One region of the Neobacillus sp. 19 genome, then DNA from elsewhere that is predicted to be linked to it. Evidence: riboswitches for the same ligand, from Rfam matches in the RefSeq annotation. Region 1 holds a riboswitch; the other holds the start of a gene.

Region 1 (15,289 bases):
TTTACCTCCAGTTGTTAAACATTGCGAAAAAAGGAAATATAATAAGAGAGCACAATATTTATTAAAGGACATTTCGTTTTACGATAATCGATTTTGGTTATTTTGACAAGATTTTTATTGAAGGAGGATTTTCCTTTTGGATACTGGAACTCATGTTGTAATGGGAATTGCCCTAGGCGGTCTTGCAACGCTTGATCCAACAGTTGCTGCAAGCCATGCGACTGCAACCAGTGTGTTAATTGCCACGATTGCAGGTTCACAAATACCAGATATTGATACAGTACTAAAACTAAGAAATAATGCGATTTACATTCGTAATCATCGTGGAGTTACCCATTCCATACCAGCTGTACTTTTATGGCCGCTACTCCTTACAGGCGTTATTTACCCTTTTTTCCCGGAAGCCAATTTATTGCATTTATGGGCATGGACGTTTGCCGCAGTATTCATCCATGTATTTGTTGATATCTTTAATGCCTATGGGACTCAGGCGCTTAGACCCTTTTCATCGAAATGGGTAGCACTAGGTGTCATTAATACATTTGATCCGATTATTTTCGGTATTCATGTGATTGGGATTATAATTTGGATTATGGGAGCAAATCCGGGCATTACCTTTCTACTGATGTATGCCGTGATTATTGGCTACTACATCAGGCGCTACCAGGCTAAGAAAAGAGTGCTGGTTGGGGTGAGAGCACTCATTCCAGATGCCACTGAAATCATTATTGCACCAACGATGCGATTTCATCAATGGCGAATTGCGGCCATGAATAACCGGCAATTTTTTGTAGGCAGGGCGGTAAAAGATACAGTGGAAATCCTTGATCGCTTTAACCGTATACCAGTTCCAAAAACGCCTGTAATCGAAGCAGCCAAAAAGGATAAGAATCTTTCTGCATTTTTATCATTTTCACCTGTTTACCGCTGGGAAGTCGATGAGTACAATGATTTTTATGAAGTCCGGTTTATAGATTTACGTTATCGCAGTAATGGGCACTACCCGTTTGTGGCCGTTGTTCAATTAGATAGTGATTTAAATCCCATTAGCTCATATACGGGATGGGTGTTTAGTGAGAAGAAACTAAGGAAAAAATTAAGTATTATACCCAGTTAATAAGCGATGACTTAGGTCACTCGCTTTTTTATTTCCTTTTTCTGATAACATATCCCTCAAAAAAAAGCGAATACTAAAGGTACGTGTTCAGCATTGAGAGTGCTTTGCTATTCACGTTTTTCTCATTCCCTACATGGAGGTACAGCATGAGAAATAAAGAAACTGGTTTTCCAAATCAAAATAATAATAAGCTTGAGGGCGAGCCAAGAGCAAAAGCGGAGTATGCTTCAAAGCGAGCAAATGGAACAATAAATACCCATCCTCAAGAACGGATGCGCGCTTCCGGAGAACGGGATGACGAATCGCCTCAGTATTAAGAAAAGCGAAAGCGCCCGTTTAGCAGCGTATAGACTGGAGCACTTCGACTGAGATAAAGGAAACACGGAGAGCGGAGCGATCCGATGTTGACTTATCGTAGGGAGATGGGCGAAGTCTACTAGCTACTGGGCGCTGGAGCTGGACAATTCTCGAAGTCGAAAATTTCTTATTTTAGAAGACAAGCCAGAGACCATTTCTCTGGTTTGTCTTGCTATTTTAACCATTTTAACAGGGAAATCGGAAGGGCCTCCTCTTTTCCATCGCCCTTTAGTCTATAACCCCAAGCAAAGACGCCATTCATATAATCAATTTTAAAATAGTGGCCGGGATCCCCTTCTATTTCATAAATTTCCCCCGGTTTAAAAGAGTCAGGATTAATTAGATACGCTCTTGCCATTTGTACCTTTCTTTCCAGGACAGCAAACTCATTTACCATCCCTAATTGCTCGGCTTTCCTTGCCTTTTCTTGAAGAGCCGCAATTTCTTGTCTTAATTCGTGTTCTGACATTGCACTATACCGTTTCTCCTGCTGCATTTTCTTCACTCCCCTTTATGCTTTTATTTTAGTATAGTAATATTTGTACAATTAATAAAGGAATATCTAATATGAAGGGGCTAACATAATGAAAACAATCGTTATTACTGGAGCAGGTTCCGGATTAGGAAAAGAACTAGCATTTCTTTTTTCACAAAAGGGTTTTCACCTCTTATTAACCGGAAGAACACCTGAGAAGTTAAATACCGTAAAAATGGAAATTGAATCGGCAGGAGGAAGAGCGGATATTCTTCAGCTTGATATCCGAAACCATGAAGATGTCTTCGGTAAAATAAAGGAAATAAGCCATACCTTCGACATTTTCGGTTTGGTCAATAACGCTGGTATTGGTCATTTTGGAGCATTTGCCGAAATGAATGTGCAGCAAATGAACGAAATGCTGGATACAAATGTCTACGGAACCATCTTGATGACAAAGGCCGTCCTGCCTATTCTTGAGCAGACTGGCGAAGGACAAATCATGAATATTATCTCCACTGCCGGTTTGCGTGGAAAAGTGAATGAAGCCGTATATGTTGCAAGCAAATTTGCTGTTAGAGGATTCACAGAAAGCCTTCAAATGGAATACGAAGGAAGCGGTATTAAGTTTAATGCGGTATATATGGGCGGTATGGATACCCCTTTTTGGGATGAAAGCGATCATATTAAGGATAAAACCCGTTTACGGTCAGCAAAAGAAATTGCAAAAATTATCATGGAGAAATTGGATCAGGATTCCATTATTATTGAATTTAAAAACTCATGACGCTTTTGTCATGAGTCTTCTCTTTCCGCTAAGAATCTTTCGATTAAATCTATTGAAAAGCCTTTACGATATAAAGCTTGTTTCATCTTTTGTCGATACTCGTAACCATTGAACTTTGACAATTTCCGATGCGCCTTTTCTCCTTGGAATCGAATGGCATCCATTTCCTCATCAGCCTCTTTAGAGACTTCTGTTTCATTAACTGCAATTGCGATGACTTCAAAGGAATATCCTTTTCTCATCAGGACATTTTCCAGCTTTTGTTTTTGAATTTTGCTTGATTCCTTTGTATTCTTCTGAAAAAACTTTTCAGCTATTTTAGTGGCTTTTTCAATCTGCTGGTTTAAAGGAAATTCTTCTAGAACTTGTAGGAGGGTTGACTCCTTAATTCCCTTTTCCTTTAATTCCATCTTGATTACGCCGGGCCCTTTATCTGTTGTATTGGCCTGTGTCCTCACGTAGGCTACAGCAAATTCCTCGTCATTTATGTATTTCTGAGCGGTTAATTTATGGATCACCTCTTTGATGATGGGCTCGTCCATTTCTTTTTTTAGAAGATAATCGTTAATTTCTTTTTCAGACCTCATCCTTCTGGCCAAATAATTAACTGCAAGGTTGTACGCTTTACGAATGTCATCCTGGTATTGAATTTCCAAGAAAGAGAAATCATCAAGCTCCATCCCTTTTTTTAATTGGTATTTAATTAATACATCGCTGTCAATACTAAAAGCATATTCTTCACCTTTACCATAATCCATAAACACATTAAACCGATCTTGATTTTTCTGCTGTGTGGTGATTTTTGTAATAATGGCCATTTTCTTCACCTCAAAACTACTTTACCATATTCCTCTTAAGTAAAATGCTTAAAAAATATATTTTCCTAAATTTAGTATCTTTCCTTTCGTATTAGGCAAAAATGGAAATGAGTTTTTTTCCACTTAGCTTGATGACGATTAACTAAAATTGGTGAAAGGAATGAGCAAAATGGCAGAAAAGAAAAAGAAGGATAAAGATCGAGGTAAATACCCTTTAACAAGCATGCAGGAAGTATCCTATCAACGGGAATTTAAAATGGCAGATCGTGCCGGCGGTTTTCATGACCGAAAAACGAAGCTTTAAATCAATATAAAATTTTTCCACTAATGAACCTCTTTCGTTCGGTAAAAGCTATTTTTAGGGGCGTTCCAGCTCCCTATTATTTTTTACGAATGAAAGGGGTTTTTCGAATGGGTCGTTCTCGTGGACATAAAAGTCGGGATAAAAATAAAGGGTCACTTCCACAGGTGCCGAAAAACATGAAATCAGATGGAATCGATGTGGAATATTCACAAGAATTAGCGGATAACGCAGATCTTGAAGCACAAGCACGTGCCAATGCTGCTAACCAGCGGGTAAGTAATAAGAACAAATAGGTACTTTTTTACGTAAAGAAAACTCGTCGATTGGCGAGCCCGTTAGGTCGAAGACAGTCGGCTAAAAAAGAAGCAGGTTTTGCCCTGCTTCTTTACAGTCTTGTTACCGTCTTTTTAGCTCATGTTTTTTATTTACTTTTTGAAACAATCGACTGAAAATCATCTGTATAACTGACTAAATCGCCCCACCCCATCAAATCTTCATCAGAAATCTTCCAAGTATGCTGCTCTAAGTCTTGACGAATAACGGCAAAATGGCGGGGATTTGTGGAGTAAATCTGGAAGCCTGCTTTTTTCGCTTGATCAATAAAAAAATAATCCTCGGCCCGATTTACCTTTTCAAAGCGAATATGATAAAACATCTCTTTTCTGAACAGTAAAGTCGCCCCGGCAACCGTGTCTGTAATGGAATTTCTAGTACCGTTGACATATATTAACGCTTTCTTATTTTTAAAATAAATATAGTAAGAGCTTTTACCGACAATCCAAACATTTTTATTTTTAAAGGCATCCATTGAACTGGTAATATATTCAGGACCATAATAATCATCGTCATCAAATTTCGCAATATAGTCAGAGTTTGCGTTCATTACTCCAAAATTTAAGCAGTCGCCTAAGGTTGCTTTTTCATGCAGCTGAAATACTTGTACGTTTGGATAATCCCTTGCCTTTTTAATCCAACGGTCAATATCCATCGAATCTTTATTCAAAATAATAATTAACTCTTTATCCTTCCAGGTCTGCTGTTGATAATTTTTAAAAACATTATCGATACTCTCTTCTCTTATCGTACACGTTATAATGGAAACCACTTTTTCACTCCTTCAATGGTTATGAATTGATCACTTGTTGTAAAAATTTTTTAAAATGAGGATAGTCTGTCAGATTATTTACGTCATTAAGGAGCTCATTCCGGTCATTTGTCCCAAAACCTGCAGCCCCCAAAATATTAATTGGAGAAATATCAACTTGAAGCATAAGGATAATCGTTTCCAGGATGAGGACGAATTTTTCCTGAAAAATTTGAAAGTGCTCAGATTTCAACTGCTGAAACAATTTATAATCTCTTAAGATCTTGTTCATGGTCAATAAATCTGTAAGCCCCGAAAGTTCTAGTCCAAGAATAAGAACATCGACTTCATGATGCTTTACCGTAAATAGACCAAAGTTGGCAATTGTCTCTTTCCATTTGTTTTTAGCCACCGGATGCTCCTGATGGTAAGTAGTCAACTCATTACTGACAACATATTGCGCTCCCATTTTGTATAAACGGTAGCCTAATTCCCAATCTTCGTAACCGTAATGGTGAAACTCCTCGTCAAATAAACCTGCATCCACAATCAATTCTTTCCGTATAGATACATTCCTTGTAAGAAACGCCATCCATGGAAGGGTAAAACCTTCCAAATCCGCACCGAAATTCCTTGTTATTTGCCGAAACCATGGATATTCCTTATATGCTATATCCCTGTATATTTTCCTTACTAAATCACCTCTGTCTAATAGTGGATAAGGTTCCTGAAGCACATCCTTACAACCCTGAAGTCTCTGAAATATCTCTTGGTTTTTTTCTGTTAGGTAGGTGATTCTGTTTACTTCTTTCTTAGAAAAGTCTGGGAATACACATGAATATAATATTTTGGAATGTAACCCCCCTGATAAAATGAGGTTATGTTTCGATTGGTGATACTTATAGTGTTTTTCAACAAAGTCAGGTTCTGTGAGTATTTCTGCATCGAGAAAAATTAGAATGCTCCCCCTGGCAGAACGAATACCTAAATTTCTTCCCTTTGCCCTTCCAAGATTTTTTTTACTGTGGATATATTTAAAATGGTATGGTGGGGAATAGTCTTTTAGTTTTTCTTCCGTTTGGTCTGTCGAGGCATCATTTATTAGGATTACTTCCATTTTTGCCGGATTAAACGTTTGTAGTTCAAGTGAATAGAGGGTAAATAAATTGAGTGGATATTTATTTTGCGATGGAATAATAATACTGACTTCAATGTCTTGATTGTTTTTATTTATTGAGGAACTCAAGCTGTTACTAATTTGATGACTTTGCTTCGTTTCTTTTGGTCTACTTTCCTTTTTTATACTTTCTGACCATTTAAAGCTATTTCCTAACATGATGCACCCCACTTATTTATTGTTTAATGAAATAACTAGTCCAATTGGTCGAGCTTTTACACAATATGTTATCCAAATGATTTTGACTAAACTTGAGCCCTTAGAAAACGAAAAAAGAGCTTATGGGCTCCTTTTTATGTGAATAGTTTTCATTTTTACAATGTTGTTAAAACGGTGGTTCGTTGGGACGGTGCATTGTTTTTACATACGTAAACCAAATCTTCGATAACAGCACTGGCAGTTGGAAACATTCCAGCACCTGGTCCTTGAAGTGTGATTTCACCAACAATGTCAGATTGTATACTGACAGCATTCTGAACCCCTTCCACATGGTAAAAAGGATGCTCTTTTCCAACAAGGACCGGCTTGATTGTAGCTTTAATATGCTTCCCAGACTTACTTATTTGGGCAATATGCTTATACCTTAAGCCTTGTTCTTCCGCTTTTGCAATTAATTCACTTGTAATATTGGTAATCCCTTCCCGTTCTACATCATGCCAGTTTGGTTCCTCTCCAAAGGCAATCCTGCTAAGAATCATTGCTTTATAAAAAGCGTCAAAGCCCTCAATATCATTTGTCGGGTCAGCTTCAGCAAACCCGTTTACCTGAGCTCCTTTTAGTGCTTCGGCAAATGACAGTCTCTCCTCGCGCATTTCGGTTAAAATGAAATTAGAAGTGCCATTTAGAATTCCTTGCACCTGCTTCACTCGGTTAATATTTAATAACTGTCTCAGCGTCTGAATAACTGGTATTCCCCCTGCAACTGTCGCTTCATACCCAACCGAAACATTATGTTCCTCTGCCAGGTTAAGCAATTCTTGTCCGTGATGTGCAAACATTTCTTTATTCGCGGTAATAATATGACATCCCTTCTCAATTGCTTTTTTCAAAAAAGAATTGGTAGGTTCTCTATCAACGATGGCCTCGACGACAACATCAAGCTGCGGCAGGTTTAGAATATCTGCAAAATCTGTCGTTACGAGCACCTCATCACTAATTTCCCTTTGTTTCTGCTTGTTTTTAATTAAGATCGCTGCCACTTCTACCTGTTTGCCTAAAACAGATGTCAGCTTTGCCGCATGAGATTGGATCGTCCGATAAACTCCTTCCCCAACCGTTCCAAAACCGAGAATTGCCACTTTTATTACAGACATGTTTTTCCGCCCCTTTACTTTATTTGCCTAAAACAGGAAAAGCCCCCTTCATAAGAAGAGGGCTGATTCCTCCTCTTATCTTTCAGGTTAAAAATAACCTGCAGGAATTAGCACCTTTTCAAGGAATACCTTGATGGTTGCCGGGCTTCATCGGGCCTAGTCCCTCCGCCGCTCTGGATAAGAGTAATATTTAAGTGTCAAAATTTTATTATTAGAATTCATTTTAGTTGAAACAATTTGAACTGTCAATGAATTCAAAATCATCTTTGAAAGATTTTTTTGAATCTAATGAATTCTTTTTTTATTCTACTGCTCATTGGTCCAATAACCTAGTCTATCACCATACTTAGAAATTAATAAAGTTGATCCATTCTCTAGCTGAGTCAGCATAATAGGTTCAACATCCTGACTAATGATTAGAGATGGTCCATACCAAGGATATTCTTTCTGATTATTATCCCTCCACCATAATCCAACCCCCCCTGAGGCTAATTTACTTACTACCTCAAACCGCCCAGAATCGGTTTCATTCCAAACAGGGGTACCAATTACTCCTTTTGCAAATGTTTCACTCTTGTACCATTTTCCCGTCCTTTGATCTTCCCAATAATGTGACAAATAATTTTTTCCAGACCGCACAATTAACTCTTTATTTCCAAAACTACTAGTAATAGGTAAAGAAGGCGTATACCCATCCTGATTACTTTCATACCATGGATATTTTTCTTTACGATATCGCTTACTATAATATTCTGTTCCAAGATGCTTAATAAATTTTCTAGCCAAATCTCTTTTATCACGCTCAACCGGATGACACAACCAACTATTATTAATCTCATTAAGGCAGTAGACTATTTCATCTAAAGTAAGGTATGGACGATAGCGAATCACCTTTTCGTCCATATTGTTTGGATAGCTTTTAATACGGAATCCCAACTCCCTTGCCATGTTGACAAAAAATATCTCGTCTGTGCCGAAAGAGATTGTTTTAAGCAAAGCTCTTTTTAGTTTATCCTTTCTTTCTGGATGAAGTAAGGATTTTACAAGCGATTTGTTGATAACTTGGCCAACATTGAAAATTCCATAGAATGGGTTTACATTAAATAACCTCTCCCATCTATATAGGTCCTTCTTTAGTTCGTCCCCAATATACCAATCTTCTTCAGGAATCCGCAGTTTTACCGCCATATAGTCGGTATCTCTCATTTGTTTCTCAATGAATTCTTCATATCCTTTTCTGAAAAACAAGGCATCAGAATCAATATTGATTAGATAGTCATACTCCATCCCCATCTCCTCGAGCCATTCCATAGTCTCAAGAAAATAAATGGTCGTGAATCCCCGCTCCAACTTTCGGCTGGAGGGACATACAGGAACCCCTAAATTATCACAAAGGGCTGGGTCATCCCCGCCATTGTACAAGACCATCGTGCTATTGGGACAAAAGTGTCTTACATTATCGATTAATTCCTTCACAAGGTCCCGCTGTTCATGAACGAGGATCATAAAACAGATTTTACTTTGAGAGGAATTCGAAATCTTATTTAACTTTTCAGAGTAGAGGGATTTTTTCGTCACAAAAAAGTCCTTACGTTCCGTGATTATTTTTAACATGTCATACTTGTTGCCGCTTGCAGATAAATACCGATTTAGCAGCTTCTGATTATTTAGGTTTGAATCCGTGTAAGCAGTTGGGTGCCATAAATGAAACACTTTAGCTTCAATATTAACGAATTTTCCGCAAATAGTATTGACGGCATGTGAAAAGGCATCATCTTCTCCACCCCAGCCAATAAAACGCTCATCAAAACCACCGACCGCTTCGAAATTCGCTCGCGGAATGACATTTAGTTTTCCAGCGAATCCTTTATAGATCCAATTAGCTTTATTGCATTCTTCTACTCCTACTCTTAGCGGCCAGCTTGGTTGTTTGCTAATCAGATATTTTGTTGCCTCTTTGGGAACATCATATATTTCTGTAAAAGGAACGACCCATGCCGCTTCTTTAAGTAGTTCAATAGATTTTAAAATAATTTTAGGATCATAAACAATATCCGCATCTGCAATTACAAGAATATCTTTCGTAGCCTTTTTCACTGCTTGATTTACAGCTTTCGATTTATTAATTTCATTGTCGCTATAAACCCCTAGACATAATTCGGCATCTGGCATTACTGCAGCATAGTATCGTTTTATCCATTCAAAGGCCTCTTCCCTTGGACCATGATCTGTTTGGAAAGGAATGATGATAGAAACATTTTCAAACATACACTATCTCCCTTTTTGTTTATCTGTTGTTCTTGGCCAAATATCTCCACACAAAAAGATAATTTGGCCATTGGGCAAATTCTAATAAAGAAGTAACTTACTAAACTGTTGGTCCAGACCAAGGATGGTCAGGTTTTTTGTTGTCTCTTAGCCAAAATCCCACTTCACCAGTTTTTAATTTACAGACTACCACAAATTGCCCTGAATTATTTTCAAAAAATAACGGGTTTCCCGTTACTCCTTTAGCAAACGTCTTACTTTTATACCACTTCCCATTAGGTTCTTGCCAATAATGGGTCAAAGAAGAACCTGACCGCACAATAAGCTCTAAGTTACCAAATTTACTTTTGATTGGAATAGATATGGAGTAATTTTTGGAATTATCCTCATACCATGGATATTTCTTACTTTTATATTTTTTTGTATTTTGTTCATTTTCAATATGCAGAGATTCAATTAATTCATTTTTATAACTGTTTATATTATCAATATTATTAGTTTTAATCTTATCTAGGGAACTTTTCCGTTCATTAATGAGCTTGGTCATTTTTTTCTTATTTCCACTTGCTTGTTTATAGCGGCCAAGAAGATCAGCATTCGCTTTACCATGTGGATTCGTTTGATAGTTTGAACTAGGGTGCCATAGATGGAATATTTTCCCCTTAACGTTTACAATCTCCCCACAAAGCGTACGGACAGCGTGGGAAAATGCATCATCCTCACCTCCCCAGCCAATGAACCGTTCATCAAAACCGCCAACTGCTTCGAAGTTTTCTCGAGGAATGATAAAGAGTTTACCCGCAAATCCTTCATAAACCCATTTTGATTTGCTACATTCTTCATATTTAATATCAATAGGCCATGTTGGTTTTGTTTTAAGTAATCTTTTAGTACCTTGCCATTCAATATTATATACTTCCGTAAAAGGGACTACCCATGCTGCTTTATCAAGTAATCTTATCGCTTCCACAATAATATTGGGGTTATAAACGACATCCGCATCAGCTATTACAAAAATATCTTTTGTTGCTTGTTTAGCTGCTAAGTTTACAGCCTTAGATTTATTAATATCCTCTTCATTGATTAGTCCCAAACATAATTCAGCTTCGGGCATAACACGAGCATAATACCTTTTAATCCATTCAAAAGCCTTCGCCCTTGGACCATGGTCTGTTTGGAAAGGTACAATTATTGAAACGTTTTCTAACACTGTAACTCTCTCCTTATTTATAAAAGTTTTATACATTCTAATTTTTACTTATTGTATGTGAATTGATTTGTGGGGGAACGGCTTGTATCATGGTTCCAAATAATGATTAGGTATTGCAGAAGAATTGACTATTTATGGTAAATCAACATAGTTTTTTGTCCCTTTCAAATCATTGCACGTTCGCATTTCATAAAGTAGAAGAACCTGTTGTTTAGGTGAAGTTGAATTTATTTTCATCTAGATAGCTAGTGCTAATCTCATTTGGGAGAGATGAAAGTGAAACTTGCTATTATGTGCGGGATGCCACTAAGCGGAAAATCAACATACAGTAAGATTCTTCAGAATCAAGGATGGGTACGTGTATCACTAGATGAAATTAGGCTAGCTTTGCATGGCCAAACTTATAAGGCAGAGGCTGAACCGATTGTGTGGGATCACGCCGAACTTATGGTACGATCATTGCTTAGAAGTGGACATGACGTACTTGTTGATACCACCAACAGAACCAGAGAACGTCGTAAAAGATGGATTCGAGTTGCGAAGGAATTTGGACTAACATTGGAAATATTCTACGTAGATACCGATTATGAAACTTGCAAACAACGTAACAAAGTGCTTAGGCGACTATCTGAACATGATTTAAAACAAATATATAAAGAATTCCAAAAGCCGACTTCAGATGAAGGAACCATTATTAAGGTAAAATAGTAAAAACCGCTTAAAGGTTACAATATACTGCAGATAGGAGGAAGTGAAGTGAAAAAGTATATTTGTTTTGATATAGGAGGGACAAAAGTAAAGCACGGGCTATTGCTAGAGAATGGATCTATTCTTTCAAAAGGCAGCTACGATACCCATGGTAGAAATCTAGAATTATTTTTAAATACAATGGCAGATACCATTAACATGTATACAAGCAATCATAATGTTAGTGGTGTGGCTATTAGTTTACCAGGCTTTATTAACCCTCATTCAGGTTACTCAGAACGGGCCGGCGCAGTAAAAGCACTTGATAAACAGAATCTCAAAAAATTATTAAAAAAGAGAATTTCGCTGCCGGTTGAAATTGAAAATGATGGAAACTGCGCAGCTTTAGCAGAAAAAATAAGTGGGAATGCCAAAAATTGTACCGATTTTATTTGTGTGACAATTGGTACTGGAATAGGCGGGGGTATATTTATTAATGGGAAACTATTGCATGGTCATAGTTTCAGAGGCGGAGAATTTGGATTTATGATTACTCAAGCGGGAAACAATGATAGGGATATACTGCACTCCAATGCTTCTACCTATGCCCTAATTAAGTCCTATAAAAAGCTAAAGGGTATTAGTGAATATGAAAAGGTTAAAGGAGAGACAGTTTTTTTAGAATCCAGCCATGATAGTTCGGTAAAAAAACTACTAGATGACTGGATTCAAAACATTAGTTATGGAATATATAATCTGGCCGCAACTTTAAACCCGCAAAAAATTTTAATAGGCGGTGGAGTAATTGCCCAACAAGGGTTGTTAGATAATATTAACAATAAACTTGACCATCTTCCTTGGTGGAAAGACATTAAGATCCCAGTTGAAAGTTGTAAGTATCAAAATGACGCAGGAATGATTGGTGCACTGTACCATTTTATCAAAAAAACACGGTAGATGAATTTCCCTAGTATGTTAATCTAGTTTTACCACATCCGTTAAAAGAATAAGCACCCGCATATTCATACGGATGCCTTTTTCCACAATCTCCGCCTGTCGATGGCGGGCTTGTTTATTAAAGGGGTAATAGTGGAATCGTTTCTTTTTTATTAATTTGTTCAATCATTTCCAGCCATTCCTTCGGTTTATTGGAAAGGATAGAGTAATAGTTTGTCAGGAAGTCCCTAATAAGACCGGCTGGTAATGCCGCAAGTTCATAATCAGCAGGCATAAAACAAAGGTCAAGTCCCTCGACAGCTTCCCCGTTGTTTTCCCAGGATGGGTGAACATAGGAGAGATCAAGCCGCTTATAGCCTAAGTGCGATAGAACCTCCCGGCGCACATATGGTTCCATTACCTTTACACCGCCAAATTCGTGATGCTCTACCCGGTAAGGGTCATAAATTTCTGCAAACATTCCAAATAGCACTTTACCATTTTCATTAGCAAGCTGGTTTAAATCCTTTAAACGGTTTTGCGCTAAAAAGCGGCCAAGCCCTAAACCAGGTTTACTGATGATAGTAAAATCTGTCATCGCGATATTCCAGTCGGGATAATAACGGTATTCAGTTGCTCCGACAACTTGGTCTCCTAAAGTAGCAACAAACACCCGAATACCTGGATCTTCTAATGGTTCTTTCCAAAGCTCATATTCCAGTACTTCCTCCGGCGGGAAAATTTCCTCCATTAAATCATGAAGCTTTTTAAAATTTGGGTCTTCAATACTGGTAATTCTTTTATATTCCATTGGCATTTATGCCCCCTTTATCTGATTTAAACGGATTTGTCCATTCCATTAACGCTGCATGATTGCAGGATTCTTCATCATCGAGGTAATTTCTCGCAACCCCAATAGGTTTCCGGCCGGAGCGCAGCAAAAAGCTGATGACGGGATCGTGCATCCCGCCATTTATTACCGCTGCCAAGTACTCCTCGGGAGTCATTTTATCAGCGACTTTATGGTAGCCAGGCATCCGGCCTCCTCCCAGCAGCCTGGTATATCCTTTTTCAATGACAACATGGTACATCGCCTGCATCAATAATTTTCCAAGCCCGAGTTTTCGGAACTTTGGACGAATACTGATATCAACAATATATAATGTATCACCATTAGGATTATGGCTGCGGATGTACCCATGATCGGTGATTTCTTCCCAAGTATGGTTGTGATTATTTAAATCAAAGTCAACACATAGACCTGTCAATGATCCAACTAATATACCATCTATTTCGCAGCATAATGCACCCTCTGGAAAAATGGTAACATGGTTTAATAATTGCTGTTTATTCCACCATAATTCTTCAGGAAAAGGCGGTGGAAAGCATTCGGACTGGATTTCAATCAGCTGATCAAAATCTGTTTCTGTGTAATTACGGATGAAGACCTTTACAGGTTTACCTTGGTCATACACATAAAAATCACTTCGATACATGTTTCCACATCCTTTATGACCAATCTGTATAAAGGTCTGTTCTGCGATCACGCCAGGTTGTGACCGAACCATGTTCCCGAACTTTATATAAAAGTTCTAAATCTAAATCTGCAGTTACGACCATGTCATTATTCAGTTCCCCTTCAACCAATAAGCCTTTAGGCGGGAATGGAATATCATTTGGAGTGATGATTGCAGCCTGGCCAAAATTAGCGCGCATAAAATCAACCGTCGGCAGCGAGCCGACAGTTCCGGTTAGGACCACATATACCTGGTTCTCCACCGCTCGGGCATGGCTGGTATATCTAACACGGTGGAAGCCATGGCGGTCATCTGTGCATGATGGACAGAATATAACATCCGCACCCTTAGCCTTTGCCATGCGGACAATCTCAGGGAACTCGATATCATAACAGGTAAGCAGCGCAATCTTTCCTTTATCCGTATCAAAAATCTGAAACGAATCGCCCTGTGCCATATTCCATTCATTTACCTCTGTTGGGGTAATATGCAGCTTAGCCTGCTCACCGATTCGACCGTCCGGATAAAATAAATGGGCGGTATTATAGAGCTTTTCGTTCTTTTTTAGGACGTGTGTACCCGCAATAATATGCATGTTGGTCTGTTTTGCAAAATTAGAAAATAGTTCACGGTACTGTTCAGTAAAGTTTGGCAAGTCGTTAATCGTGAGGCTCTGACCCTGGCCATTGCCGATGGATAAGAGCTGAGTGGTAAAGAACTCTGGGAAGAGGACAAATTCTGCCCCAAATTCTTCAGCCGTTTTAATATAATGCTCGCACTGTTTTGCGAATTCCTCAAAGTTTTGAATCGTATGCAGGTGGTACTGCACCACAGATACTCTTAGTTTCATTATTCTCCTCCAATTAGTTTCTTTTAAGGGAATTATCTAATATTTTAGTATTTTATTCAAACTTTTGGTACCCCTATTACACTGGAACACAAATATAGCCCGCTAAATAGCGGGCATTTACCATGGATTTTTTAAAGTTTCCCTTCTGCAAGCTCAATTTGTTTCAAGACTTGTTCGGGCGCTGTTCCGCCAAAGCTGTTTCTTACTGCAACTACATGTTCAGGAGCCAATACCTGATAAATATCTTTTTCAAATAATGGACTGAACTCTTGGTATTCTTCGAAACTTAAATCTAGCAAATACTTGTCAGATTGGATGGCATACAAAACAATTTTTCCAATTACCTCATGGGCTTCACGGAACGGCAAGCCTTTACGTACCAAATAATC
Region 2 (15,289 bases), on a different contig from region 1:
AAATCTTTATTAGTTGAAGTATTCAACTCATAAATAACTGGTTGAACATTTCCCCAGGTTAATTTAATTTCAAAAATATGATCATAGGTTGGATTATAGAATGTATTTAAACTTTTATTCAGGACCCCTAGCTCAACCCATTCATCTTTACCAACCCTGGCGCTTACTGCAGCTTTTGAAATGGCATTTGCACCTTGCACAATTGTAATCAATGCTACATCTGTTTTTTCAGAAAGACGGTACGTTAATGACCCATTTGTTTTACCAGTCATATTTGGTCTAAATGCTGTTGTCAAATCACCGTCTAATAAACGTTTAGGACTAAACCCTTCTTCCTCAATTGGATCTGCAATATAGGTTGGATTGTTCTCCGTTTTAACATATTCGCCGCCATTAATGACGAATTCATTAATATGAGCAAATCTTGTTAAATAGTTTGCTGTAAAGAGGATTCTAATATATTTAGCCTTAATGCCGCCTATATTATCATTACCATAATAATAGTTTCCCGGGTTAGCAGAATCATGTGTGTAGCCATCTGCAATCATATCTGCGTAATCAGCTTTACCACCTGCAAGATTGTCCACACCATCGCCTAAAGTAATAACATCTGTCCAATTTTCATTGTCCATCGACAATTGGACTTTGGCGTCTCGGATATAGTTAATGTTATTTTCTTCGTTATAAACACGTAAGCTATTAAAAATTCTAGGCTCACCAACTGAATAAGTGATCGACTGTCCTTTTCTCTGATAATCCGTAAAAATAGCTTTCGTGTCAAACTTTTTATCAAAAGGAGCTAGCAGTGTGCCCGCATTTCTTGAATCAGTACTGCCATAGGAAGAAGAAATCCCCATATCTGTTCCGACAAAACTTGGGCCATAGATTTCCTTAGATGAAACGCTAAATTTATTCAGGTCGAATGTGATATTCTCATCCGTGTTGTTAAGTAATCTTACATAGCGGGCAATGGTTCCCTCATTAGGAGTTTTCCATTCTACCTTATTCACAGAGGCCTGTAAGGTTAATTTATCACTTGTTGTATTTACCGTTACACTATCTAGTTCTTTGATGCGCTCTAATTTTACACCCACGTATTCTTTTGGTTTCAGTGTAATATTTGTCGTCTCAGCTAAGCTTGTACTTTCTAATGTATGCTGGGCTGCAATATTTTTATAATTGTCGTTATTTGTATACGTATATTCGGTAGACGTTTTTGCTACATCAACACGAATTTCACTAAACTTGATCCAAACGTTGACATTTTTAAGGTTTTTCAGACGGACATATCTTGCTTTAATACCTGTTAAGTCTTCCTCAACCTTATCCATGCCTGAAGCCTTACCTGTATATTTCTTGACTAATGTATAATTCACATTATCATTTGAATATTCTAACTGATACTCTGTCCACTTGTCACCAGTATCCCTACCTACAGCAAAGTAAACCCTACCTATATCAGTGACCTTTTGTAAATCTACCCCAATATAATCTCCAGCAACAGACGTATCTTTAATCGTTCCTGAAGGGTTATACCAGATATGAGTATTGTCATTCCCATCAAATAAATTTTCTGCGCTTCCTTGATACACTTTAAAGTGTGCAGGAACCATCAACTGATATTGTGGTGTTTCATTTTCTACTGCGGTCTCGTTAACAACGATATCTTTAATACCCAACCATGTATTTGTACGATCCTTCGTTGCGATTAAACGAATACCTCTTGCTTTTAGATTTAAATTCTCTAACACTACTTTGCTGACATGACCATATAGAGCATCTTCGATATCAATCCAATTTTCTCCATCAACAGTGTATTGAGCCTTACTTTCTGTAAAGGTATCATTGGCATTGCCAGCTTGTCCTAATTCAAAGCGCACTGTATTAAGAGTAAGAGGTTTTTCGTAAATTACTCCAATATACGTACCTATTGAAATGGAGTTAGGATTTTTAAAGATCACTTCGGTACCCAATTTGTTATCTAACAGATTCTCCAAGCTACCAGTAGGAGTATCTGTCCGATTAGTAATAATTCTAGCTGAATTGCTATCAGGATTTACAATCGATTGAACCTTAATCGATACATCATTTAGTATTGTTTTGATAAATGGAACGATATGCTGTACGCCTACTTCAGCATATTCATAATGGTCAATATATCGGAAAGGATGATTCTTTGAAGCATCGAAAGAAGCTTGACCTTGACTGTAGTTTTCCCATACAGCAGACGCATTGCCTTGTTCATGAGCAATTTCAGCATTTAACAAGAAAATAGCTGCATTCGCCGTATCCACAGCACTATCTAACCAATAAATAATCTGATCTCTTGTTCTTTCATTACCAGGGTTAGCTTTATAAGTTTCCGCAGCTTCACGAATAACTTCGAATTCTGCAATTAACGCTTGTGCTTTATCCGTAATTTTTCCTTTACCTAAGGCGGCTTTAAACTCATTTAACTTTGGAGCCAATTCCACTGATTCTTCTAATTTAGCTACACGGGTATCCATATTTTGATTGATCATATGCTTGGACAACTCTCTTAGAGCATTGGAAGCAGGAGTTTCATTAATGTTTAGGTGATCCATGTAAGCAAATGAGTCATTCCAGTTTTTCTTTGCTTGATCAACATTATCCCAAATATTCCAAGCATAATCGGCATTAGCAAAAATAGCTGATTTACTTGCTTCTGATTGTTGCATTGGATTTAACACAATACCTTCTATATTTGCAGGATTAACATTAGGCTGCAGGAATGTTTCATTTCCACCCATGATTAAGTGTTTTTTAGAGTTATCCGTACAAGGCCAGTTAATCCATAAGTAGGGTCCTCTTCCAGCATTATTCGTAAATGTCTGAGTAAAGTTATTTGAAACCTCTCCCCAAACCTTACCACCTGTTTGAATAATACTAACAGACTTCGGTAATTGTTTTAACGATTGGATTTGTGCACTACTGCCATTTCCCATATAATCATTTGGACAGAAAATCATATCTGTTACCAAACCAGGATACTTTGTTTGTTGCTCAACTAACCAATTGGTCAAGTCGTTCATCAATCTCACATAGGTTTGTGCCCCTTGTGGAGGAACTCCTGCATCATCAGCCAGAATACCAAATTTCCGAACTCCTGCATCAAGTAATTGGGTAAACTTCGCTTTAATCACATTTAAGTCTGCTTGATAATTTTCTTCGGTATTAAAACGAATAGCATTATTCATAAATGGATGAAGTGTATATACGAATCTAGTTTTACTAGCATTACCCGCTTCAGCCAGTTTGCTAATTTTCTCAAGTTCTTCTGTTGTATATAATTCTCTCCATTTGCCATTATGTTTTGGATCATCTTTAGGAGCATAGATATAAGAATTCATTTTGAATTCTCCGCCAAAGGTCATTAATTCGGCGCGATCTTCATTTGACCATGGTTCTCCATAATACCCTTCAATGAACCCTCTGCCTTTAACATCCGCATAATCTTTAATGGTTAATGCTTGAATGGTACGATCTTTCATCTGTTTGAAAATATGTTTTACAGTTGTTACACCATAAAAAGCAGAATCGACATCTTTTCCCAGTACAGCAATAACATTATTATCGACAGAAACAATATTCGCATCTAGCTTTTCAAAAATTGCTGCATCATTTAATTGGTGTGTTTCGAAATACTGATCTACATATTCTTTTGACTGATAGACACCAACTAAAAAATTCGTTTTATCTGCAACGATTTCATTCGATACTGTAAATTTTATATTTTTACTCGCAACTATTTCTTCTACTCTTTTTTTTGTATAAGAATCAATATTTGATTCAAATACAATATTAATCGTATTACTTATATCAAATTGTCCACCTTGATAGTGAATTTCGTGAGGATTGGGATAAATTTGATATTTCACTGTTTCTGAAGCAGCTTGAACTGGTGCTATAAATCCACTTATGCCACTAAATAATACAGCAAAAATGATAGTTAGATTTAACAAAAAACCTTTTTTCAAAAACTCCCCCTACTTTCTTTAATGAATATAGTTCTTTACCACTAATACCAACCTAAAACCTGTGCAATATAAGTTTTATCACCCCCTAAAAATGAGAAGTTTATTTTTTTAAGGATTAGAAGCTTTATGAAAAGCAAAAGGGCACGGAAAACAAAACCAAGAAATTCTCCGAGAATTCCTAAGCTTTGCTTTCCATGCCCAGTATGAACCAGTCGCATGAAACCCAATATATAACCAGATTATAAAACGTTTACAATAGTAAGTCAATTAACTTTCACATTTTTCAGTTTTTTAAAGGACATATAAATCCTGAATACAATAGGTGTTGCGCCTAGAAAAAATAGAAGGCTTGACGCCTTCCATTTTCCTTTCCTTTATTCTTCTCCAAAAACCTCGTTCCAGTCATTCCGCTTCGCAAGCATTTCTCTTGCCAGCTCTTTTGCCCCTTCAAGGCTATGGCTTGCCGCCCACCCGCATTGCACTTCATTGCAAGCAGGAACTTCTTCAGCTGCCAGTACATCATTTAATGTTTTTTCTAGCACATCCAAAATTTCATCATAGTTATCATGATTAATGACCGTTAAGTAAAAACCTGTTTGGCAGCCCATTGGACTTACATCTACCACATGAGCAGAATAATTACGAATATTTTCAGCCATTAAGTGTTCAAGCGAATGAACTGCCGGCATTTCCATATGCTCTTTGTTTGGCTGCTTAAAACGAAGGTCGTATTTGTGAATGACATCCCCGTTTTGTCCATTTTTAACCCCTGCTAAGCGTACAAACGGTGCTTTTACTTTTGTATGATCTAAATTAAAACTTTCCACGTTCAATTGCTTTACCATAAGATAACACTCCTATACTTTTACATTATTAAATTTGGTTTCAACCCCATCTTGAAAAATATACTCAAGAAGTCTTTTTTTCTAAGGAAGACACGTTATTTGTCCCAGCTGCATTCATTGGCTTGCGATATTTTGGATAACCGATAAGGATGGCAATCACGCCACAAATCCCTAGCAAGACTGGATAAAAGGAATAAGGCATAATGCTGACAGGTGAAATCGAAGCTAATCCCGCAGCAACAAGGAATTGACCGCCATAAGGAACAATCCCTTGCCAGCAGCTAGAAAAAATATCGAGCAAACTTGCCGATTTTCGCGGATCAATCTCATATTCATCTGCAATTTCTTTCGCTAATGGTCCTGCCATGACAATGGAAATCGTATTATTCGCAGTTGCAATGTCAGCTGCACTTACCAATCCGGCGATTCCAAACTCTGCTCCTTTTTTCGATTTAATCCTGCTTGAAATAAAATGCAGGAGGTAATCAATTCCCCCATTATGTTTAATGATTTCAACAACCCCGCCGATCATTAAAGCAACGATCGCTAAGTCTTCCATACTAATCACACCTTGTGCCACGGCCTGTAAAAATTCAGTAAAGCTGTATGACCCGTATGCGATTCCAATAATTCCGGCAAATATCGTTCCACCTATTAACACGATTAAAACATTTACTCCCAATAGTGCTGTCACTAAAACAGCGAGATATGGAAGAACTTTAATCATTTCATATGGGTGATCGCCGCCAACGCTTGCCTGATTGCCTGCAGTGATGACGCCAAGAATAATTGCGGTTAGAATCGCCCCTGGCAACACAATGAAAAAGTTAGTTTTAAATTTATCTTTCATATTCGTATTCTGCGTTCTTACAGCTGCGATGGTCGTATCCGAAATCATCGAGAGGTTATCGCCAAACATCGCACCGCCAATCACAGTCGCCATGGCTAATGCCATCGGAATGCCCGTTTGTTCAGCAATCCCAATCCCAATGGGCGCCAATGCAACAACGGTTCCCATTGATGTTCCCATGGAGGTTGAAATGAAACAGCCAATAATGAAAAGCCCGACCATTAACAAATTCTCTGGTAATAGTGACAATCCAAGATTAACCGTGGATTCAACTGCTCCCATTCCTTTTGCCACTCCAGCGAATGCACCTGCTAAAATAAAGATGATACACATTAGTATAATATTGGGGTGCCCGGCACCTTTACAAAAAATATCAATCTTTTTAGTCAGACTTTCCTTTCTGTTCATCATTAGAGCGATGGCTCCCGCAATAATAATCGCCACACTCAATGGCATTTTGGAAAAATCCTTTGTGATGATTCCTGTGCCAATAAAAAGCAGTACAAAAATCAACAATGGTAATAGGGCAAGGAGACTTCCTTGCTTCTCTTTTTTAGTAGACATGTATTCCTCCACCCCTTTTAGTAGTTATATCAGCGAATTTATGTGATTTATCGGCGAATATTTAATTTTATCGGCGAATTTAGACGTTTTATCAGCGAATCGATAATCGCTGCACTCTCTTAAAAATATGTATCAGTTCATCGTCATGCCGCCCGTTACGTTGATGCCTTGACCTGTCATATAATCTGAGTATTTGGATGCTAAAAAGACGACCACATTGGCAATATCTTGCGGGGTTGCGGTTCTGCCCAGTGGAACCTGGGAAAAATCCTCCTCTTTAATGGCATCTGCATCTACTCCTCTTAATTCACCGCCAATGACTCTTTCATTTCTTTTCATATCCGTCTCAACAATCCCGGGACAAACAGCATTGACATTGATTTGATCTTTCGCTAATTCGATTGCCATTACTTTAGTAAACCCTAGAACAGCATGTTTGGAGGCAACATAACTTCCCATCAGGCGATAGCCATTTTTCCCTGCTTGAGAAGAAATATTAATGATTTTCCCGCCTTGTCCTTGTTTTTTTAAAAAACGTGCCACTGCTTGACTGCATAGGTAGACCCCTTTGGCATTCACGTCCATTACGCGATCCCAATCAGTTTCTTTAATGTCAACGGCGTAATCCATTGAGGAAATTCCGGCATTGTTAACCAAAATATCTAATCGGCCAAAGTACTCAATCACCTTAAGAACCATTTCATCGACTTGTTCGCTTTTTGAAACATCTGTCTGAAGATACAATATCCGATCATTCGAGTGTTCAGAACTAACTTCCCTGTCAATGACAGCTACTTTCGCCTCGCATTCTAAAAGTCCCTCCACAATCGCTTTGCCAATTCCCTGCGCCCCTCCGGTTACAATGGCTACTTTTCCTGATAAATCCATACAATACATCGTTGTAACTCCTCCTTAATCATTTAGTAATCCCATACACTTAGTTGGATTAATTGTTGCAGTAAAAAATACAACTGATCCTAATTGCCGCTTAATGATCAACGATAAAAAACCTCTTCTACTAATAAGAAGAGGTTTTGGCATCACAGGGCTAATTGCTCTTCTTATCTTCAAGCCGTACGCTTCTGGAATTAGCACAGTACAAATGTCTGCTGCTGAGGTATCAAAGGGCCAGTCCCTCCACCTCTCTGGATAAGAAATTAACTATTAAGTTTAAAAACTATTCTTACTCTACAGCTATAATTTGCCAATGTCAAGGTTTGTTTGTGAAATATTTAGAATAGTTGTTATAACGAACCTCTAATAAAAATAGATTGACTTATAATCCCCGTTTCGAATAATATATTCCTATAATCACTTAACTGCATAAAAGCATAAAAGCGTTGAACTATTAAAGTAGCTGATACCATTTTGAAATCAGAAACCTGTTGGTGGCTGCAAAACAGGCAAAGGGTATGGTGAATTACAGATAGGGAGCTGATTTCCGGTTTCGGCCGTTATCTAATCAAGCGAGCAGAATATGAATCTGCTAACTAGGGTGGTACCGCGGAGAGTCTCCGTCCCTTTTTTGGGATGGGGGCTTTTTTTATTTCAAAAATATAATTAAAGGAGAAGGTGTAAATGAAAAAGGAACTTTCAATTGGGATGTCGCTTATCCCTATCATTGCATTGATTGGCGCTGCTGCCTTATCGATTTTTATTTGGAAAGCGGGAATGCATATTCCGTTAATGATCGGTGTTATTGCCGCCGCAGTTGTTTCCATTGCTGCCGGCTGGAGCTGGGATGAAGTCCAAGAGATGATGGTGAAGGGCGTGGCGCGTGCCTTACCCGCCGTTTTTATCTTACTGATTATCGGAATCATTGTCGGAACATGGATTGCGAGCGGGGTGATCCCGACCATGATTTACTATGGACTTTCTATTATTGAACCATCCCTGTTTGTGCCGATTGTGGCACTCGTAACCGGCATTATCTCTATCACATTAGGAAGCTCGTTTACTTCGATTGCGACCATTGGACTTGCTTTTATGGCGATCGGTGAAGGACTTGGCTTTTCTCCGGGGCTTGTTGCAGGAGCGGTGATTTCTGGAGCCTATTTTGGGGATAAATTGTCACCACTATCTGACACTACCAACATTGCACCAGCGATGGCCGAAACCGATTTATTCAGCCATGTGAAGCACATGCTTTGGGATACGATCCCGGCATTTGTTATTTCAATTATTTTATATTGGTTCGTCAGCCAGACCACTGCAACGAATGGCGGCGCCGATACGAATGTGATCGATACGATGAAAACAGGTTTAGACGATGTTTTCGTCATCCATCAGTTATTATTATTGATGCCTGTATTAACGATTATTTTAATGATTAAACGCACACCGGCCATCCCTGCCTTAATGGGAGTCAGTATTTTAGGCGGCTTACTAGCCATTTTTGTCCAGGGAGCAGCCGTAACTTCCATTATTCAAGTCATGACAAACGGATTCCACGTAGAGTCTGGCGTTAAAGCGTTAGATTCCCTGTTAAATCGCGGCGGACTTATGTCCATGCTCGGGACGATTGGATTGTTAATCCTTGCAACTGCTCTTGGGGGCATTCTAGAGGAGACTGGCTCCTTCGAAGTGTTAACGAAAAAGATGATGTCCAAAGTTCATTCGGCTGGAACCTTAATCAGCTCCACTATCCTTTCTACCTTTGTTGTAGCATTTGCCAGCGGGGCGCAATTTTTAGCGATAATTTTACCTGCAAGAACGTTTGTGAAAAACTATAAGGAGATGGGTATTGATACGAAAAACCTTTCTCGATGTGTGGAAGCAGCTGGTACCGTTGGAATTAACCTCGTCCCGTGGGGCGTACCTGCCGTATTTGCTGCAGGAATCCTCGGTGTCAGCCCTGGTGAATTTATTCCATTTGCTTTCTTTGCCTTCCTTGTCCCGCTCATGAATATATTATTCGGTTTTACCGGCTGGACGATTACAAAAAAGAACTATAGTCATGAAACCAATAATAAGGATGACAAAGGAAGTGTTGCAATATGAGTGAGGTCATTTTAAGTGTATTAGGAACGGCTCAAGATGCCGGCCTGCCCCACCCAAATTGTTTTTGTAAAAATTGTACACAGGCCATTAGCAATCCGCAGTTTAGGCGCCTCGCCGCGTCATTGGCAATTATCGAGCCAGACGCAGAGACGTGGCATTTGATTGATGCAACACCTGATTTGAAAGAACAATTGGCTAGGCTGCAAATGAAGTACAACCTGCAAGGGAAGCTGATGGATGGCATCTTTTTAACACATGCCCATTTGGGTCATTACCCCGGCTTACTATTTTTAGGCCGGGAAGCCATCGGTGCTAGCGGAATACCGGTGCTGGCGGGCACAAAAATGAAACATTTATTAGAAGAACAAGCTCCATGGAGCCAATTAACCAAGCTGGGGAATATCACCGTTCAAGAAATCCAGGACGGGCAGGACATTCAGGTTTCTCCCCTTGTCACGGTTACACCTGTTGATGTGCCGCATCGAAATGAATTTTCCGAAACATTTGCTTTTTGGATTAAGGGTCCGAATAAAAAGGTCCTCTATGTTCCGGATATTGATCGCTGGCACGAATGGAAACACGACATTCATGCCGTATGTGAGGAAGCGGACATCTGTTTGCTTGATGGGACCTTCCATTCATCGAAAGACCTTGAGCATATTGGCCGAGATTATCGCGAAATCCCTCACCCGCTCATGGTCGAAACAATGGAACAGCTGCAAGAATTAGCGGAAAAAACCGAGATATATTTCACCCATTTAAATCATTCCAATCCGGCGATTGATTCGGAGCAGTCCATTCGTCAAGAGATTAAAGCAAAAGGATTTCATATTGCAGAGGAGGAAATGGAATTTAGGTTATAATCAAAAAAACAATCAGCGGGCTGCACCGGCTGATTGTTTTGTTAATTTTGACTTCGTTCCTCAGGAACCGATAATTCCTTAATTTTTAAAATCCAATCCTTGAAACTTGCAAATTCGCTTGAATCAAATCCGAAGTGCGCCTTGATCAACTGGACAGTTTCGCTTTCTTTTTCAGTAAAAACTCCATCTGAATAAATTAATTGAAAGAGTTCAGTTAAGACGATATTTTTCGATCGTTCTGTTTTGAAATTCTTAAGAATATCCTCCATCGCCAAACCTGTTATTTTATAATCTTCAAGGTCCATTTCCTTTTTATATTTGTTTAGGATAGAATTTTCAAATACAGATAAGTTTCCATCAATATTGGCAATCAGAGCAGCCAGTTCAAGAAATGCTTCTCTCTCCTCCTGGTGAAGTTCTGCTAGGAACATTACACACTCTCCTTACTATCTTTGTCCTAGGTATACGAATAAAAACCGATTTAGTTTCAATTAATCTTGAGCAGTCTTTTCCGATAAGCCTAAAGTTGCGTCTTTTTTGTCATTCAAATTTGGTTCCACATGGACATGAACATCGTAGACTCCGTAATCCTTCATCATCACTTTTTCAACATGTGTAGCAATGTCATGAGCTTCGCGAATATCTAAAGTAGAATGAACGAGGATAACTACGTCGATGACTTCATTGTTGCCATAGTTTCTCCCCTTAATTTCTTTTATTCCTTCCACTCCGTCGACCTTGGTAATAACCTCTTGGTAAAGCTGAATCTTATTTTCATCAAATCCGTCGGAAAGATCATGAGACGCTTCCTTAAAGATATCCAAAGCTGTCTTACAGATTAAGAGCCCTACAATCATGGCCGTTACGGTGTCCATCCAGGGCATATGTAATTGAGAGCCAAATATACCGGCAGCTGTTCCAATACTGACCCACGCATCAGAAATATTATCTTTAGCCGCAGCCATCACGGATTTACTATTAATTTTTGCTGCCAACTTTTTATTGTATCGGTAAACAACATACATGACGATTGCTGAAAAAAGCCCTACATAAGCAGCAATCATATCTGGAGACTCTTTTCCTCCCTGAAACATGGAAGTCAGCGCTTCGGTCAACACTTCTATACCAACTGCTAACATGATAAAAGAAGCCACCAGCGAAGCAATCGTTTCACTTTTCCAATGACCATACCCATGATCGGCGTCTGGCGGTCTTTGTGAAAGCTTCAATCCGATAAATACAGCTAATGAAGCAATGATGTCGGTTGTATTGTTAAGACCATCTGCTTTCAAAGCAGCGGAGTTACTGATATATCCAATTGCCAGTTTTAAGATCGATAAACATATGTAAGCAATTATGCTAATGATTGCTCCGCGTTCACCTAATTTAAGATTTTGATATTTTTCTGTCTCCATCCTTAAAGCCTCCCACCAAAGTACATCCATATGATAGCAATCCAAATATGGGTGGGTCTAGAGCAACCTTATTGCATCGTTTTATAAAAGTAGACTAGAGATAATAATGTTTCATGGCGGAAAGATTATTGGAAATTAATACCAATGTATACTAGACAGCCTTAAAGAAAAGCGGTTTTTATTCTAAATTAGTTTTGAATAGATTCCTAAGAGCTGTTGTTGTTCTTCGGCTGTTAATTTTTCAAACAGCTGCTTCCGCAGCATTTTCCCTTCTTCTTGTGCTTTCGTTAAGATGCGGAGCCCTTCATCTCTGATCTCTAAATAAAGAATTCTTTTATCTCCTTCATCTGTCACGCGCACAGCGAGCTCTTTTTGAATTAATTTTTCACTGAGATGTGTAATCGAGGGCGGGGCTAGGCCGAGTGCTTTCGCAATATCTGATGGCCTGCTTTTCCCATGATTCTTCAAATGCGACAAAACTAATATATGCGAGATGCCAATATTTTCATTGAACATTTTATTCCACTCGATAATCAAGCGATTGTTTACCTTATCCATCATATGGATGAGTTCAAAGATAGATGGATTTTCCACGATATCCCTGCTTTCAAAAAAATTTTACTCTTCTAACTATATAGGAAAGGCCCCTTTTTTGAAAAGGGACCTTTAAAAAAGGGGCTGCAGTTTGAATTATTGAGCGGAATAGCCGCCATCAATAACCAATTCAGCGCCAGCGATATAGGAGGATTCATCACTTGCTAAGAAAAGGGCAGCATTCGCAACATCCTCTGGTTTGCCAAGTCGTTGTAACGGTGTCATCGCAACTAAATGTTTCATAATTTCTTTCGAAGACTCTAGATTTTTCGTCATTGGGGTTTCAATCGTTCCCGGGAATAGCGTATTGACGCGGATACCGAAACGGCCATATTGCGTTGCCGCTGCTTTAGAAATCGCACGAACTGCCCCTTTGGATGCTGAATAATGGTTAAAGCCCATCCCGATTTGTGCCGTATAAGAGGAGATATTTACAATCGAGCCCTTTTGTTGTTCCTTCATATATGGAACGACATGCTTCATCCCAAGAAATGGTCCGAATCCATTGATTGTCAACATTTTTTGCCAATCATCAATATGGATCTCTTCTACTGGTTTTTCAGAAGAAATGCCGGCATTGTTAACGAGAATATCAATTCTTCCAAAACGGTCTTTAATTTCCTTTAACATTTGCTCCCAATCCTCTTCGGAAGCCACATTCAATTTCATTCCATAGACATTTTCCTTCTGACTGGCTCTTTCAAGTGCAGCTTCATTAATATCAGCTGCTATCACAATAGCACCTTCTTTACTAAAAAGGTCTACCATGTTTTCTCCAATTCCAGACGCACCGCCGGTAACAATCGCCACTTTATTTAATAATCTTCCCATTACAATCAGCTCCTCTATTCGTTTCTATTTAAATGAAGAATTTCTGAATTTGTTCTATTTACACTATGCAAAAAGTATTTAGACGTCTAAACAAATAATAATACCTATCCTTGAACATGTCAAGAATAGCAGCCGCAGTGGAAATTTTCCCATTTGTTGTACTCCTCAAAAAAGACTTGATGTTTTAAAATTGTGTGTATATTCTAATAAAAAACGAGGAGGAATGTGACGTGATTAGAAAGCTGACAGAGCAAGATCACCAGCAGGTTATCACTTTTTTAAGTGAGGAACCTTCTATTAATCTATTTATTATTGGGGATCTAGAGGTCTTCGGATATTCTTCGGAATTCCAGGAGATTTGGGCAGAGTTTGATGAAGAGAATATGATTAAAGCTGTAATTCTAAGGTTTCATCAATCTTTTATTCCATATGCTAAGGGAGAATTCGATACCGAGGGCTTTGTTACGATTATGAAACAGTACAATCAGCCGATTCTATTATCTGGGAAGTCTGACATCGTAGAACAATTCGAAGTTTTTGATGACCTACACCTTGGTAAGAAGCAAGTAACCTTCTTTGCGGAATGCCTTACGGATGAATACCTTAGTACCGAGAATCAGTCCATCGCAATTAATAAGGCGACAATTAAGGATGTAGATCAAATTATTGAGCTTCGCGGATCGATTGAAGAATTTCATATTAGTAGTGATGCGCGGGAGATATTAGTGCAAGCGATGGAATCAAATACATCTAGAACCTATTATACGGAAGATAATAATGTCATCACTTCCTGTGTTTCCACAACTGCCGAAAATTCCCTGTCGGCCATGATTGTCGGTGTTTGCACCCGTAAGGAATACCGCCGTCAGGGCATTGCAACTGCTATTATGCAAAGATTATTTCAGGATATTTTAGACGAAGGGAAAAAACTTTGTCTTTTTTACGACAATCCAGAAGCCGGCCGTATTTACAAGAAACTTGGCTTCAAAGATATTGGAAAATGGACAATGTACCGCGGATAAAAAAATGGTGCCTGACACCCTTACTAATACATCGGCAGTAGAAAGGGTGTCAGGCACCATTTCTACTACCTCCGTATTGGTATTGGTGCCTGACACCTTATCTGACCCCTTATCCCCTAATGACATGGTAGCAAACAAATAAAATCGCAATTGGTGCGACGTAGCGAATGAGAACAAACCAGGCGCGGAATAGTGCTAGTGGCAGTCCTCCTCCTAATGCTAGTTCTTCGTAGAGTGCTGATTTTTTTATTTTCAGCGGAACGAATATCGAGATTAATAATGCCCCAATCGGCATTAAGACATTGCTTACTAAATAATCCGCGGCATCAAAAATCGTCTTGCCAAACACTAGAACATCACTTAAGACACCATAGGATAGCGCGGATGGGGTGCCAAAAAGGAAAATCGCAATTCCGATGATCCATGACCATTTTGCTCTTTTGTTGACATCTCCCTTAGCAATCACAGAAACAATGATTTCAAGCATGGAAAAGGCAGAGGTCAAAGCCGCAAATAAGAATAAAACTAAGAAGGCGACGAAAAAGACCATGCCAAAGGCCATTTGATTAAATACATTTGGCAGCACATTAAATAATAATACCGGACCGGCATCAGGCTTTAACCCAAATGAAAACACCGCAGGAAAAATCGCAAGACCCGACAAAATAATAATAAAGATATTTAAACCTACAATCGAAAAGGCGGAGCGAACTAAACTTTCCTTCTTTGATAAATAGGAGCTATACGTCACCATTACCGAAACACCGACACTTAAGGCGAAAAAGGATTGTCCTAAAGCAAAAAGAATCGTTTCCGCCGTTACTTTATGAAAATCCGGCTTAAATAAGAAAGTAACACCTTCCATTGCCCCCTCAAGTGACAAAGACCGAACGATTAGGATGATAAAAAGAATAAATAAAACCGGCATCATAATTTGACTTGCTTTTTCAATTCCCTTTTGAACCCCTTTTGCCACAACGACGATGGTGAGAAGCATGAAGATTAATTGCACACCAACGCTAATAGAAGGATCAGAAATGGTTTCACCGAATAACTGTGCATACCCTGCTTGATCCAATCCATTCAGCTGACCTGAAACAGCCTTCCATATGTAACTGATAATCCAGCCGCCAATGACACTATAAAATGAGAGCAAAATAAAACAGGTGACAATTCCTAAGTAGCCAATCCAATGCCATTTCCCATCGGGGGCTAGTTCTTTATAAGCCTCAATGGCGTTTTTCTGGGTTTTGCGCCCTATCACAAATTCAGCTATAAGCAAAGGCAGACCCAAAAATAAGGTAAAT

The links. Region 1 has a riboswitch for S-adenosylmethionine ahead of ACO1D1_RS14200 (homoserine dehydrogenase). Riboswitches for the same ligand answer to the same signal wherever they lie in the genome.
Region 2: another riboswitch for S-adenosylmethionine. It lies ahead of ACO1D1_RS10855 (SDR family NAD(P)-dependent oxidoreductase); the one in region 1 lies ahead of ACO1D1_RS14200 (homoserine dehydrogenase).

The regions. Positions count from the first base shown of each region.
Region 1 covers NZ_JBMPZU010000045.1:19,796-35,084, forward strand. The annotation lists gene ACO1D1_RS14155 (metal-dependent hydrolase) at 137-1,117, shown strand; gene ACO1D1_RS14160 (small, acid-soluble spore protein K) at 1,264-1,434, shown strand; gene ACO1D1_RS14165 (YfhH family protein) at 1,647-1,970, opposite strand; gene ACO1D1_RS14170 (SDR family NAD(P)-dependent oxidoreductase) at 2,059-2,736, shown strand; gene recX (recombination regulator RecX) at 2,745-3,554, opposite strand; gene ACO1D1_RS14180 (YfhE family protein) at 3,724-3,858, shown strand; gene ACO1D1_RS14185 (YfhD family protein) at 3,966-4,151, shown strand; gene ACO1D1_RS14190 (glycosyltransferase) at 4,280-4,963, opposite strand; gene ACO1D1_RS14195 (glycosyltransferase family 2 protein) at 4,983-6,278, opposite strand; gene ACO1D1_RS14200 (homoserine dehydrogenase) at 6,434-7,432, opposite strand; SAM riboswitch class I at 7,505-7,616, opposite strand; gene ACO1D1_RS14205 (galactosyltransferase-related protein) at 7,739-9,700, opposite strand; gene ACO1D1_RS14210 (galactosyltransferase-related protein) at 9,801-10,910, opposite strand; gene ACO1D1_RS14215 (AAA family ATPase) at 11,202-11,618, shown strand; gene ACO1D1_RS14220 (ROK family protein) at 11,667-12,554, shown strand; gene ACO1D1_RS14225 (GNAT family N-acetyltransferase) at 12,673-13,344, opposite strand; gene ACO1D1_RS14230 (GNAT family N-acetyltransferase) at 13,334-14,029, opposite strand; gene ACO1D1_RS14235 (carbon-nitrogen hydrolase family protein) at 14,043-14,900, opposite strand; gene argH (argininosuccinate lyase) at 15,032-15,289, opposite strand, start outside.
Region 2 covers NZ_JBMPZU010000033.1:25,925-41,213, reverse strand. The annotation lists gene ACO1D1_RS10870 (beta-N-acetylglucosaminidase domain-containing protein) at 1-3,998, opposite strand, end outside; gene ACO1D1_RS10865 (S-ribosylhomocysteine lyase) at 4,373-4,843, opposite strand; gene ACO1D1_RS10860 (Na+/H+ antiporter NhaC family protein) at 4,908-6,257, opposite strand; gene ACO1D1_RS10855 (SDR family NAD(P)-dependent oxidoreductase) at 6,390-7,154, opposite strand; SAM riboswitch class I at 7,316-7,413, opposite strand; T-box leader at 7,589-7,782, shown strand; gene nhaC (Na+/H+ antiporter NhaC) at 7,836-9,257, shown strand; gene ACO1D1_RS10845 (MBL fold metallo-hydrolase) at 9,254-10,120, shown strand; gene ACO1D1_RS10840 (hypothetical protein) at 10,162-10,551, opposite strand; gene ACO1D1_RS10835 (cation diffusion facilitator family transporter) at 10,612-11,535, opposite strand; gene ACO1D1_RS10830 (MarR family winged helix-turn-helix transcriptional regulator) at 11,719-12,129, opposite strand; gene ACO1D1_RS10825 (SDR family NAD(P)-dependent oxidoreductase) at 12,226-12,960, opposite strand; gene ACO1D1_RS10820 (GNAT family N-acetyltransferase) at 13,191-13,982, shown strand; gene ACO1D1_RS10815 (sodium-dependent transporter) at 14,092-15,289, opposite strand, start outside.